3 regions of the Martinezella sp. CNPSo 3959 genome follow, and region 1 is predicted to be linked to each of the others. Evidence: riboswitches for the same ligand, from Rfam matches in the RefSeq annotation. Region 1 holds a riboswitch; each other region holds the start of a gene.
The links. Region 1 has a riboswitch for thiamine pyrophosphate ahead of thiB (thiamine ABC transporter substrate binding subunit). Riboswitches for the same ligand answer to the same signal wherever they lie in the genome.

Region 2: it holds a riboswitch for thiamine pyrophosphate, as region 1 does, so the genes downstream of both, thiC (phosphomethylpyrimidine synthase ThiC) here and thiB (thiamine ABC transporter substrate binding subunit) in region 1, are expected to answer to the same signal.
Region 3: it holds a riboswitch for thiamine pyrophosphate, as region 1 does, so the genes downstream of both, thiM (hydroxyethylthiazole kinase) here and thiB (thiamine ABC transporter substrate binding subunit) in region 1, are expected to answer to the same signal.

The regions. Positions count from the first base shown of each region.
Region 1 covers NZ_JBXSOV010000006.1:196,930-201,139, forward strand. The annotation lists gene AC13RE_RS15995 (MarR family winged helix-turn-helix transcriptional regulator) at 1-297, opposite strand, end outside; gene AC13RE_RS16000 (MDR family MFS transporter) at 462-1,997, shown strand; TPP riboswitch at 2,068-2,184, shown strand; gene thiB (thiamine ABC transporter substrate binding subunit) at 2,345-3,373, shown strand; gene thiP (thiamine/thiamine pyrophosphate ABC transporter permease ThiP) at 3,381-4,210, shown strand, end outside.
Region 2 covers NZ_JBXSOV010000007.1:204,497-208,706, forward strand. The annotation lists gene AC13RE_RS17355 (porin) at 1-1,075, opposite strand, end outside; TPP riboswitch at 1,684-1,815, shown strand; gene thiC (phosphomethylpyrimidine synthase ThiC) at 1,908-3,734, shown strand; gene thiO (glycine oxidase ThiO) at 3,736-4,210, shown strand, end outside.
Region 3 covers NZ_JBXSOV010000014.1:73,174-77,383, forward strand. The annotation lists gene thiD (bifunctional hydroxymethylpyrimidine kinase/phosphomethylpyrimidine kinase) at 1-290, opposite strand, end outside; gene thiE (thiamine phosphate synthase) at 287-925, opposite strand; gene thiM (hydroxyethylthiazole kinase) at 922-1,725, opposite strand; TPP riboswitch at 1,776-1,872, opposite strand; gene AC13RE_RS23715 (DUF1127 domain-containing protein) at 2,107-2,253, shown strand; gene yghU (glutathione-dependent disulfide-bond oxidoreductase) at 2,816-3,691, shown strand; gene AC13RE_RS23725 (hypothetical protein) at 3,904-4,210, shown strand, end outside.

The DNA of each region.
Region 1 (4,210 bases):
ACCGCGCGCCACCATGTCGGCAGTGATGCGGCTCGCGCGCGATGGATCGATGCGCAAGAGCTCGGCAATCGTGCCGACGGTCACTTCGCCCGTATCTTCCGCCCGCCGCACGACATCGAGCACATCGAGATGCGAAAGCTCAAGCCCCGGGGCCACGTGTTGAATGGCGAGCCTGCCGATCATGCGACGGCCCGTCAGCAAGCGCATGCGCATCATCGCCTGACCGATGCGTAGAAACTTCTCGTCTTCGGCCAGCGTCGGAACTTCGATATCTTTTGTATTCGGCGCAGATGTCATCCCTAAAGCATAGCAGAGGTCGCGAGGAAACAAAACATGCAAATGGCATTCACCTGCCATTGACAATTATATGCTAATAGCACATATATTCACTCATGAAGACCGGGCGTCCCGCGCATTCGTTCGATAGCGCAGCGTTCCGGCCCAGTTCGGGTTCTTGCTCCATGGACATGCAGACAAGCTTCACACCGCTCGTGGCGGATCACAAACGGCGGCTTATTCTTTTCCTCTTTCTGATGACTGCCATGTTCATGGCAACGCTCGACAACCAGATCGTCTCAACGGCACTGCCGACGATCGTCGGCGAGTTCGGGCATCTGGATCGCTTCGGCTGGATCGGCTCGGCCTATCTTCTCTCGCTTTCCGCCGTCATGCCCGTCTACGGCAAGCTCGGTGATCTCTTCGGCCGCAAATATGTGATGATGACGGCGATCGCGATCTTCACGGTCGGCTCTGCCGTCTGCGGCCTGGCCGTCTCGATGGATACGCTGATCGCCGCCCGCGTCCTTCAAGGCTTCGGCGGTGGCGGCATCATGGTCTCGATCTTTGCTGTCAACGCCGATCTCTTCGAGCCGCGCGAGCGCGCACGCTACCAGAGCTATTCAAGCCTCGTGCTGATGGCGTCGGGCGCCATCGGCCCCGTTCTCGGCGGCACGATGAGCGATCTTTTCGGCTGGCGTTCGATCTTCCTCGTCAACGTGCCGATCGGCTTCATCGTGCTTGCCGGCCTCGCCTTCATGCTGCCCTACCGCAAGCCTGCCCGCCGTCCGAAGATCGATTATGCCGGCGCCATCGTCCTTGCCCTGACGACGACAAGCATTGTGCTTGCTGCCGACGGAAGCGAACTCTTCGGGTCGCTGCTATCGCCGCAATGCCTCGGTATTATTGCCTTCGGGGTAATCTGCGCCATCGCCTGGGTCTTCATCGAGCGCCGCGCACCCGAGCCGATTGTGCCGATGACGCTGTTCCGCAATCCGACATTCGGCCTTCTGCTGATCCTCTCGATCACCAGCGGTGCCGTCGCTATCGGCATGGTCAATTACTTCGCGCTCTTCCTGCAGACGACGACAGGCCTTTCGCCCTCCATGGCCGGGCTGCTGTTCATTCTCCTGACCGGCGGCATCGTCTGCGGCTCGCTCTCCGCCGGCCGGCTGATCGCGGCCAAAGGCCGTTACAAGCCGTTTGCCGTCGCCAGCGCCACCTGCAGCACCATCGCATTCGCTTCGCTCGCCTTCGTCCATGCCGGCACGCCCATCGTCCTCATTGGCGGCCTGATGCTGCTGCACGGCATCGGCATCGGCCTTGCCCAGCAGGTGCCCGTTATCGGCGTACAGAATGCAGCGGCAGCGCGCGACGTCGGCGCTGCGACCGGCGCCGTCACGCTGTCGCGCATGGGCGGCGCCTCCATCGCCATCTCCATTTACGGCGCCATCATCGCCGCCAAACTCGGCAATGTTGGTGTCTCCATATCCGGCGTACCGAACATCGAGGAGCTGACGCCGAAGATGATGGCCGCCTTGCCCGAGATAACCCGCGAGGCCGTCGCCAACGCCTATGCGAGCGCCTTCAGTCCGTTGTTCATGACGGCAGCCGGCATTTGCATGCTTGGTCTCCTGACCTCGCTGACGCTGAAGAATGTGCAGCTCCCGAGTGCCGCGAAGAAATTCGAAAGCCCGGCGGTCGCGGAGGCTGCCGAGTAAATCCTTCATGCTGCAATCGGCAAGGGAATCATTTCCCTTGTCATCCCTCCGTCACAGGGCTAAATCTGCCGACGCTCTAACGGGGTGCCTTATGTCCTTCAGGACATTTGGCTGAGAGGCTTTCACCGGCCAACCCGCGGAACCTGATCCGGCTAACACCGGCGGAGGGATTAGACGCGTGACGAAATCATAGCGCCCTTTCCCCTTCAGACGAAACCCAGAGCATGATGCCGAAAAACGGAAACGGTTTTCGGACGACATCATGCCCTAATTATTTGATTTTAGAGCAGATTCAGATTTTAGGTCGGTAGACCTGGAATCATCCGGCTCTAGGAGGAGGCGCGACCATGCATAACCGTTCGCTATTGTCATTCTTCGCCGGCCTGGCCCTTGCCGCCGGAACGACCTTTTTTGCCGCGCAGCCTGCCGCTGCAGCCGACAAGACCCTGACCATCTACACCTATGAGAGCTTCACCGCCGACTGGGGTCCTGGCGCCAAGGTCAAGGCCGCCTTCGAAAAGACCTGCGGCTGCACGGTCAATTACGTCGCCGTCACCGATGGCGTTGCACTTCTCTCCCGGCTCAAGCTGGAAGGAACGGGCACCAAGGCCGATGTCGTTCTCGGCCTCGACACCAATCTCATCGACGAAGCCAAGGATACCGGCCTCTTCGACGCAAGCGGCGTCGACACCTCGGCCCTCAAGGTTCCCGGCGGTTTCAAGGACGACGTCTTCGTGCCCTACGACTACGGCCATTTCGCCGTGATCTATGACAGCCAGACGGTCAAGAACCCGCCCAAGAGCATGAAGGATCTCGTCGAGGGCGATCCCGCGCAGAAGATCGTCATCGAGGATCCGCGCACCTCGACGCCGGGTCTCGGCCTGCTGCTCTGGGTCAAGTCGATCTATGGCGACAAATCCGCAGATGCCTGGGCGAAGCTCAAAGGCCGCATCCTGACGGTCACCCCCGGCTGGTCGGAAGCCTATGATCTCTTCACCAAGGGCGAAGCGCCGATGGTGCTCTCCTACACGACGTCGCCGGCCTATCACATGATCGAGGACAAGACCGATCGCTATCGGGCCGCCGCCTTCTCGGAAGGGCATTATATCCAGATCGAGGTCGCCGGCCTCATCAAGTCCTCGCCGAACAAGGAACTTGCCCGCGATTTCCTGAAATTCATGATCTCCACCGGCTTCCAGGACATCATTCCGACAAGCAACTGGATGATGCCGGCCGCCGACACTTCCGAGCCGCTGCCGGATGCCTTCAGCAAGCTCGTGGTGCCGTCGAAGACCTTCCTGATGAGCCCTGCCGACGTCGACAAGAACCGCAAGGCCTGGATCGACGAATGGCTGACCGCCACCAGCGGCAACTGATGCCTTGATCATACTCACGGCACCCGAGCGAAGACGCGCTATTTCCGGCGGGGCGTTCAGCCTCGGCAGCATTGCGCTCTTCGTCGGGATCGCCGTTCTTGTTCTCCTCTCCGCCGGCATCGAATCCGGCGGCGACACCTCGCTCACAGACCCATATCTGCTGCGCATCCTGCGCTTCACACTGCTGCAGGCGGTGCTTTCGACACTGCTCTCCATTGTGCTCGCCATTCCGGTCGCCCGCGCATTGGCGCGCCAGCCGCGCTTTCCCGGCCGGCTGTGGCTGATCCGGCTGATGGCCGTGCCGATGGGCCTGCCAGTGCTGATCGGTGCACTCGGCCTGCTCGGCATATGGGGCCGGCAGGGCCTCATCAATCAGGCGCTATCAGCACTCGGCCTGTCGCAGCCCGTCAGCATCTATGGCCTGGCCGGTATCCTGCTTGCGCATGTCTTCTTCAACATGCCGCTCGCCTGCCGGCTTATGCTGGCCGGACTGGAGCGTGTGCCAGCGGAATATTGGCTCGTGGCCGGCGGACTCGGCATGCGGCCCATCTCGGTCTTCCGCTTCATCGAATGGCCTATCCTGCGCGGCCTCATTCCCGGCATCGCCGGCCTGATCTTCATGCTCTGCGCCACCAGCTTCACGCTTGTCCTGATCCTCGGCGGCGGTCCGGCCGCAACGACGCTGGAAGTGGCGATCTACCAGGCGCTCCGCTTCGATTTCGATCCCGGCCGCGCCGTAATGCTGTCGCTGCTGCAGATCGTCGTCACCCTCCTTGTGCTTGGCGCCATGACGCTGTTTCGCGCTCCCGACGATCATGGCCTCACCGGCGGGCGTGC
Region 2 (4,210 bases), on a different contig from region 1:
AGCGCAGGATACCAGCCCACTGATCCTGGTTCACAGAATCGAAGTTGGTGTAGGAGACTTCCGGCTCGATGAGCAGGTTCTTGACCGGGTTCCACTTGACGTTGGTGGTTGCGGCAAAGATCTTCGAGTCGGTGTAGGCGAGCTGCAGGTTCCACTTCAGCTTTTCGTTGATCGGAACGCCAACGCCGCCCCAAACAGCCCAGTCACCCCAGCCGCACTTCGATGCATCGTTAACCGGGCAAGCCGAACGATCGAGGTTGGTGCCGGCATACTTGTTCAGCTTGTCGCCGTCAGTGTTCCAGCCGCCCATCAAGAAGGCCGAGAAGGTACCGAAGTCAGCATCGACACGAGCCTTGATGGCGCCTTCTTCGACGATCGAGTCATAACCGCCAACGACCTTGAAGCCCCATGCGCCGGACTTGAAGCCAGCACCGGCAACGACGTCGGGAGCGTAGTGGTTGCCCTTGTCGTCAGACCACCAGCTGGAGCCATAGGAAGCGCCAGAACCGCTGGAGTTCGAGTCTTCGACCGAGATCACAGCCGTGAAGCCGTTGCCGGCGTCGTAGTTGTAGGTCAACTGGTTGAGTTCGTACGGACCGTCATAGATCACGTCGTCGTTGATGACGTCGCCGGCATAACCGATGTAGGAGTTGTACTGCGAGTCAGCCTTACCGACGAGGAAACCGCCAAGGCTGATGTTTGCGAACAGCAGCTTCGTGGAGGTGGAGTTGCCGTCATTCCAATCCCAACGGATGACCGTGTTGGTCTTCAGCGGGCCGTATTCGGTGTCGGTTGCCGTGTCGACGCTCAGCTCCGCACGGGTGTGCCACAGCGTACCGTTATGGCTGTTCGGGTTGTAGGCATCGTACCACTCGCCTTCGGTACGGACGCGGCCGCCGATCTTGAGGCAGGTTTCGGTGCCTGGAATGAAGAAGTAGCCAGCGCCGTAGGCGTCGCAGATGCGAACGTATTCCAGCGGCTCGGGCTCAGCAGCGACGATCGCGTCAGCCGCATGGGCGCCAGAAACTGCTGCCAGCGCAGCAGCGGAGCCGAGAAGAAGGCTCTTGATGTTCATTTTAAACTCCTGGTTGCAATATGCATTCCAATTTACCGCGAGTACAAAGCTGGAACACCACCCTGAGGATTACGTCGGTTTGAACGCAACCGGGCAGTCCGGCAGATACGCACCTGATGTCGGCTTGAGTCCCCTCTAACCTCCATAATTCACCCCGCGGCAAAGGTTTTGAAATGCCTCTACCGATCCGGCCGATTGCTCGTCCGTAAGACAGTTTATGTCCTATATTTGGTTTACAAACAGCCCGTATGTTTGTCAATTCTGTGAAACCTGCCCCGGCATTAGACTTGATTGCTGTTGCTTAAATGCAACGGGCGGCTGGCTGCGCCTTTTACTGCCGGAATAGTCGGCGTCGCCAAGGTTTAAGAATTCGCACCAAATCGAGACAGGCTTCCCCAATGAGGCTCGCGATCCAGAGTTTTCATCCGCACCATCTATGCGGGAACGGGCATGAATCAAGAGCAGCGTCATCGAAGATGATGATGCGCCTATCGGAGGCTCGCCCCAATAGAATCCACGCCGCCCCCGCGCCACATTGGTCAATCGATTGAGAAAACGCGACCGTCGTTGCGGGGTTGACAGAGAACAAGGGTAAGGCATAGCCTTTTCGTATTCACCAGGGGGGTCCCGGCAAGGGGCTGAGATACTGCTGGACAATGAGGCTTTGCCTCCTGTGGCGCAGTGACCCGTTGAACCTGATCCAGTTCATACTGGCGTAGGGACGGTGCGAGCGCTTGAAGGCTTCGGATTCCCGCGTGGATTCCATGCCGGCGTCTTTCCATCATTCCGGCTGATTGACTGGGTCTCCAACTGCAACTTGGAGCCTCAAACCATGAATATTGCCGCAAAGAACCTCACTCCGACCGTAACCACTGGACCGCTGCCGGCATCCACGAAAATCTATGTTCCCGGAGAGATCCACCCGGACATCCGCGTGCCGATGCGCGAAATCAGCGTCCATCCGACCTCGGGCGAGCCGCCTGTCATTGTTTATGATTCTTCCGGCCCCTATACGATCGAGGGCGCCGATATCCGCATCGAGGAAGGCCTGTCTCAGCTGCGCCGCGACTGGGTTCTCGGCCGCGGCGATGTCGAGGCTTATGAAGGCCGGCATGTGCGCCCTGAAGACAATGGTTTCGTCACCGGCGAACGGCTGACGCCCGAGTTTCCGGCCAAGCGGCAGCCCCTGCGGGCAAAAGACGGCAAGGCGGTCACCCAACTCGCCTATGCACGCGCCGGCATCATCACCCCGGAAATGGAATTCATCGCCATCCGCGAAAATCTCGGCCGCAAGGCGAAGGCAGAAGCCCTGATTCGCGATGGCGAAAGCTTCGGCGCCCATATTCCGGATCATGTGACCCCCGAATTCGTCCGCCAGGAAGTTGCGAGCGGCCGGGCGATCATTCCGGCCAACATCAATCACCCCGAAAGCGAGCCGATGATCATCGGCCGGAATTTCCTGGTGAAGATCAACGCCAATATCGGCAATTCCGCCGTCACCTCCTCCATGGCGGAGGAAGTCGAGAAGATGGTCTGGGCCGCGCGCTGGGGCGCCGATACCGTCATGGACCTTTCGACCGGCCGTAACATCCACAACATCCGCGAATGGATCATCCGCAATTCGCCGCTGCCGATCGGCACTGTGCCGCTCTATCAGGCGCTGGAAAAGGTCGGCGGCATTGCCGAGGAACTGACCTGGGAAATCTATCGCGATACCCTGATCGAGCAGGCCGAACAGGGCGTCGATTACTTCACCATCCATGCCGGTGTGCGGCTGCATTACATCCCGCTTACCGTCAATCGCGTCACCGGCATCGTCTCGCGCGGCGGCTCGATCATGGCCAAGTGGTGTCTGCATCACCATCGCGAGAGCTTCCTTTACGAGCATTTCGAGGAAATCTGCGATATCTGCCGTGCCTATGACGTGTCTTTCTCGCTCGGCGACGGCCTGCGCCCCGGCTCGATAGCTGACGCCAACGACGCCGCGCAATTTGCAGAACTGGAGACGCTGGGCGAGTTGACGAAGATCGCCTGGGCAAAAGACTGCCAGGTGATGATCGAAGGCCCCGGCCATGTGCCGATGCACAAGATCAAGGAAAACATGAACAAGCAGCTTTCCGTCTGCGGCGAGGCGCCCTTTTACACGCTCGGGCCGCTGACGACGGATATCGCGCCCGGCTATGACCACATCACATCGGGCATCGGCGCTGCCATGATCGGCTGGTTCGGGACGGCGATGCTCTGCTACGTCACGCCGAAGGAGCACCTTGGTCTGCCTGATCGCAACGACGTCAAGACAGGCGTCATCACCTACAAGATCGCAGCGCATGCGGCGGATCTCGCCAAAGGTCATCCGGCCGCGCAGGTTCGTGACGATGCTCTGTCGCGCGCCCGGTTCGAATTCCGCTGGGAAGATCAGTTCAACCTTTCGCTCGACCCGGACACGGCTCGCAGCTTCCACGACGAAACCCTGCCGAAGGAAGCTCATAAGGTGGCCCATTTCTGCTCGATGTGCGGCCCGAAATTCTGCTCGATGCGGATTTCGCACGACATCCGCGCCGAAGCGCAGAAGGAAGGGCTGGAAGCCATGGCAGCCAAGTATCGAGAGGGCGGAGACCTTTATATGCCGGTCGAAACCCCTGCACAGCCGGCCGAGTGACATGCGCATCCTCGTTAAAGGGGCCGGCGTTGCCGGCCTCACGGTCGCTCACGAGCTGATCCGGCGCGGAGCGGAGGTCACGATCTCAGATCCAGGCCGGAATTTTCATTGCGCCGCCTCCTGGCTTGCCGGCGGCATGCTGGCGCCATGGTGCGAGCGGGAAAGCGCCGATGAGGCTGTGCTGACGCTCGGCCGTGATTCCGCCGATCGATGGGAAGCGATTCTGCCTGGCAAGATCATCCGCAATGGAACGCTCGTCGTTGCGCCGAACCGCGATCAAAACGAACTGAGGCGATTCGCCAGCCGCACGACGGACTATCGCTGGGTAGACGAAGACGACATCGCCACCCTTGAACCTTCGCTTGCCGGCCGATTTCGCCAGGGCTTGTTCTTTCCGCAGGAAGCACATCTCAATCCCCGCGAGGTCCTGCAATCGTTGAAGGACGATCTATCTGCAAAAGGCGTCACCTTTATCG
Region 3 (4,210 bases), on a different contig from region 1:
CGATGTCGCGCCAGAATATCCGCAACGGCATTGGCGATGGCGGCATTGGCGATCATGCCGATCTTGACAGCATCCACACGGATGTCGGCAAAGATCGCATTGATCTGGTCTGCCACGAAATGAGGGGGCACGGGATGGACGCCGGAGACGCCCTGCGTGTTCTGCGCCGTCAAAGCAGTCAGAGCCGCCATTCCATAAACGCCGCGGGCCGAGAAAGCCTTCAGGTCGGCCTGGATGCCAGCGCCGCCGGAGGGATCGGAGCCAGCGATGGATAAGACATTGCGGATCATTGGCGAGCCTCCTTGATGGCTTTCGCGATGATGGTTGTCGCGGCTTGCGGGTCCGGTTGGCCGCATATGGCCGAGACGACCGCAAGACCATCGGCGCCGGCTAAGTAAACGCTCGCGGCATGCTCTGCCTTCACGCCGCCGATCGCGACTGATGGAACGGGGCAAAGCCTGACGATGCGGGCAAGCCCGTCGAAGCCGATCGGCTGCTTGTGGTCGGGCTTGGTGGGCGTGGCAAAGATCGGGCCGATCCCGGCATAGTCGACAATCCGGGCATCGATGGCGGAGGCGAGGGCCTCCGTCTCCACCGAGAGGCCGAGGATCATGTCCGGGCCGATCACGCGGCGAGCGTCGGCGGCATTCATATCTTCCTGGCCGATGTGAAGGCCATCGGCGCCGATGGCGATGGCGGCCTCGACATTGTCGTTAACGATCAGCCGGACATTCGTTCCGTGCAGGATTTGCTTGAGGGCGCGGCCGGTCTCGATCATGGCGGCGGTCGAAGCCTCCTTGTCGCGAAGCTGGATGATGGTAGCGCCACCGGCCACCGCCGCCCGCGTCGTCTCCACCATGCCGAGATCACGGCATAGCAGCGGATCGAGGACGAGATAGAGCGATAGATCGAAGTCTTGTTTCATGCTGCCGATATCCTTGCGTCGCGATCCAGCGTTTCCGGGGTGAGGGCGGCAAGGGCATCGAGGAAGCGCCAGGAGAAAGAGCCTGGGCCATCTGCAATTGCTCCCGCCTGTTCACCGGCAACGGCAAAGACGGCAAGCGCCGCTATGGTCGCATCGAAAGGATCATCTGGAGCTGCCGCCGCAAACGCACCGACAAGGCAAGTAAGGGAGCAGCCGAGTGCCGTCACCTGCGGCATGAGCGGCGATCCTCCGGCAATGCGCCGCGCTTTCCCTCCATCCGTCACGAAATCCGTAACGCCGGTGACTGCCACTACGCAGCCGTGCCTTTCGGCGAGCAGTCGGGCGGAATCTTCGGCTTGTTCGACGGCATCCCTGCTATCGACGCCCTGGCCGCGGCTCGTGCCGCCGGCAAGCGCGATGATTTCGGATGCGTTGCCGCGAATGATTGCCGGCTTTAGTTCCAGCAAGCGCGCGATGGCATCGCGACGGAATGCGGTCGCATAATGGGCGACGGGATCGAGGACCCAGGGCTTGCCGGCATTGCTTGCCGACCTCGCAGCCGTCAGCATGCCCGCAAGCCAGCCGGACGAGAGTGTACCGATATTGACCGTCAGTGCGCCGGAGATAGCGGCAAACTCGCCGGCTTCCTCTTCGGCATGTACCATTGCCGGCGATGCCCCGGCGGCAAGCATCACATTGGCCGCGATATTCATGGCGACGAAATTGGTGATGCATTGCACCAGGAGAGGGCTTTCCCGCATGGTGCGAAGTAGATTGCCCGGTGTGATTTGGTCTTGCATATCGCCCCTTTCAGGCGGCGAGACGCGTAGGGACGACGTGCTTCAGCTTCGCGAGGTCCCGAGCGACTCCCTCCGCCAGCATGATCTGGTTCAGGTTCGAAGGGTGCTTCTCAGCCCGCCGGATGGCGGACGCCCCTGTCTCTCATCTCTCTTCTTTTCGCAGACAAAGGAGGCGCTGTCATCAGCAAATCGCAAAGGCAGGCGTGATCGACAGGATGACGACCGCCTGCTTTTCGGGCGACATATGCAGTATGTGCATAGGTGCAGTGATTCCTTAGCTCTGCAAAAAGCCGAGGGTTTCGACTATATATTTCTCATCGAAGCGACGGGAGCGCCAAGCACGGCAGCTCAGCTTCGAAAGCCCAAGGAAAGGGGATCATCATGAACGTAGCACGCTCTTTCAATAACTGGCGCAAGTATCGTCAGACGGTCGCCGAACTGGGCCGTATGTCCACGCGCGAACTGCACGACCTGGGTATCGATCGCGGCGAAATCCGCAACGTTGCCCGCGCAGCGATCGCTCGCTAACGGCCGCACCGGCTCCTTATAAAGCATGCATTATGCCAGCGCCTGTTCCTCCGAGCAGGCGCTTTTGCTTTATGGGTATCCCGCTCATTCTTCGCCGCGCTGGCTGAAGATTGCGATTGACTCAGCTGCCCGGTTTTCGCATGGCGCATAACTGCCTTGCAAAGAAATGCCTATGAACTGAGCAAAAGACTGGTATGTTCGTCTTCATCGAAGCGATGCATCTCCTCCCGCATCCCTTCGCTTGGCAGACGTCCTTATCCTCCTCCCAGGGACGGCTGCAGGAATAGCGGAACTCCTCCTCCCATCCGCTGTTCGGTTCTTGTAAAAAGCCTGCCGCTCCTCCTCCCGCGGCAGGCTTTTTCGTTTCATGAACCTCCAGACATTTGCCAATGGCCTAACGCGGTCGAAGAGTCGCGCCCTAACCCAGGCGGCAAGAGCGCTTCCGCGTTAAAGAGTGCGCATTCTCCTCTCGCAAAAATGAAGAGCGGCCCCTATGTGCGATCTATGTAGCGCGCTACATCGAAGATCGCCCAAATTCGATTCCCGAAAAAGGAGGATGCCCATGACCGGCCCTGCCGAATATACCCCGCCGAAAATCTGGACCTGGAACAAGGCCAATGGCGGCCAGTTCGCCAATATCAATCGCCCGATTGCCGGCCCGACTCACGAGAAGGAACTGCCGGTAGGACGCCATCCCCTTCAGCTCTATTCGCTTGGAACGCCAAACGGCGTGAAGGTCACCATCATGCTGGAAGAGCTGCTGGCGCTCGGTCATAGCGGCGCGGAATATGATGCCTGGCTGATCAAGATCGGTGAGGGCGACCAGTTCGGCAGCGGTTTCGTTGACGTCAATCCGAATTCGAAGATCCCGGCTTTGCTCGACCGCAGTGGCCCGAAGCCGGTTCGCGTTTTCGAATCGGCCTCGATTTTGATGTATCTCGCCGAAAAATTTGGCGCCTTCCTGCCGACCGAGCAGCCGGCGCGTGCCGAATGCATCTCCTGGCTGTTCTGGCAGATGGGCAGCGCTCCCTATCTCGGCGGCGGTTTCGGTCACTTCTACGCCTATGCGCCGACGAAGATCGAATATGCGATCGATCGCTTTGCCATGGAGGTGAAGCGCCAGCTCGACGTGCTAGACCGCCGTCTGGCTGAAAGCGAATATATCGCCGGCAGCGACTATACGATTGCCGATATCGCCATCTGGCCGTGGTACGGCGGTTTGGCCAAGGGGTGGCAGTACGGTGCGACCGAGTTCCTGCAGGTGCAGGACTACAAGAACGTGCAGCGCTGGGCCGAGCAAATCTACTCGCGTCCTGCCGTCAAGCGCGGCCGCATGGTCAACCGCATGTCGGGCGATCCATCCGAGCAGCTGCGCGAGCGCCACGATGCCAGCGACTTCGAGACGAAGACGCAGGATAAGCTGGAAGCTGCCGGCTGACCCGACAATTCGCCTTGCAGAAATGAGCTCGCGACCCTCCGGATCGCGAGCTTTTTTATTGCGCTTACTGCTGGCGCTGCCGGCCTGGCAAGTCAGCCTCGCTCCATCTTGTGAAGCGTAATGTTCGACTGCCGAGGCTCCCCCCGCTCGGCGTAGACCGCAGCGCGATTCTGCAAAGCGTGTCGACATTGGCGAAAGAGGAATGCTTCTCCATGCAGCAAGTTGCTGACGATTGTGCCCTGGATAAAAATGCGACTACGGGTGCGTTGTCGAGGCAACAGAGCGAGGCGAGGGATGCGCTGCTGAAACACTTGGTGTCGGGTGGCGATGAACGTCTGGATTGCGATCCGCTCACCGGGCTCAACATGTATGGCTATGGTCCGGCGCCCCGGCCCGAAGATCTTGCTTTCGGTTCGTCGACGGCATCGACCATATCCGCTGCCGCCTTTGCCGCGGTCGAATCCTTTTACGCGGATCTGAGGCGGGAGATGGAAACAAGCTCGCCGACGACTGTCTACG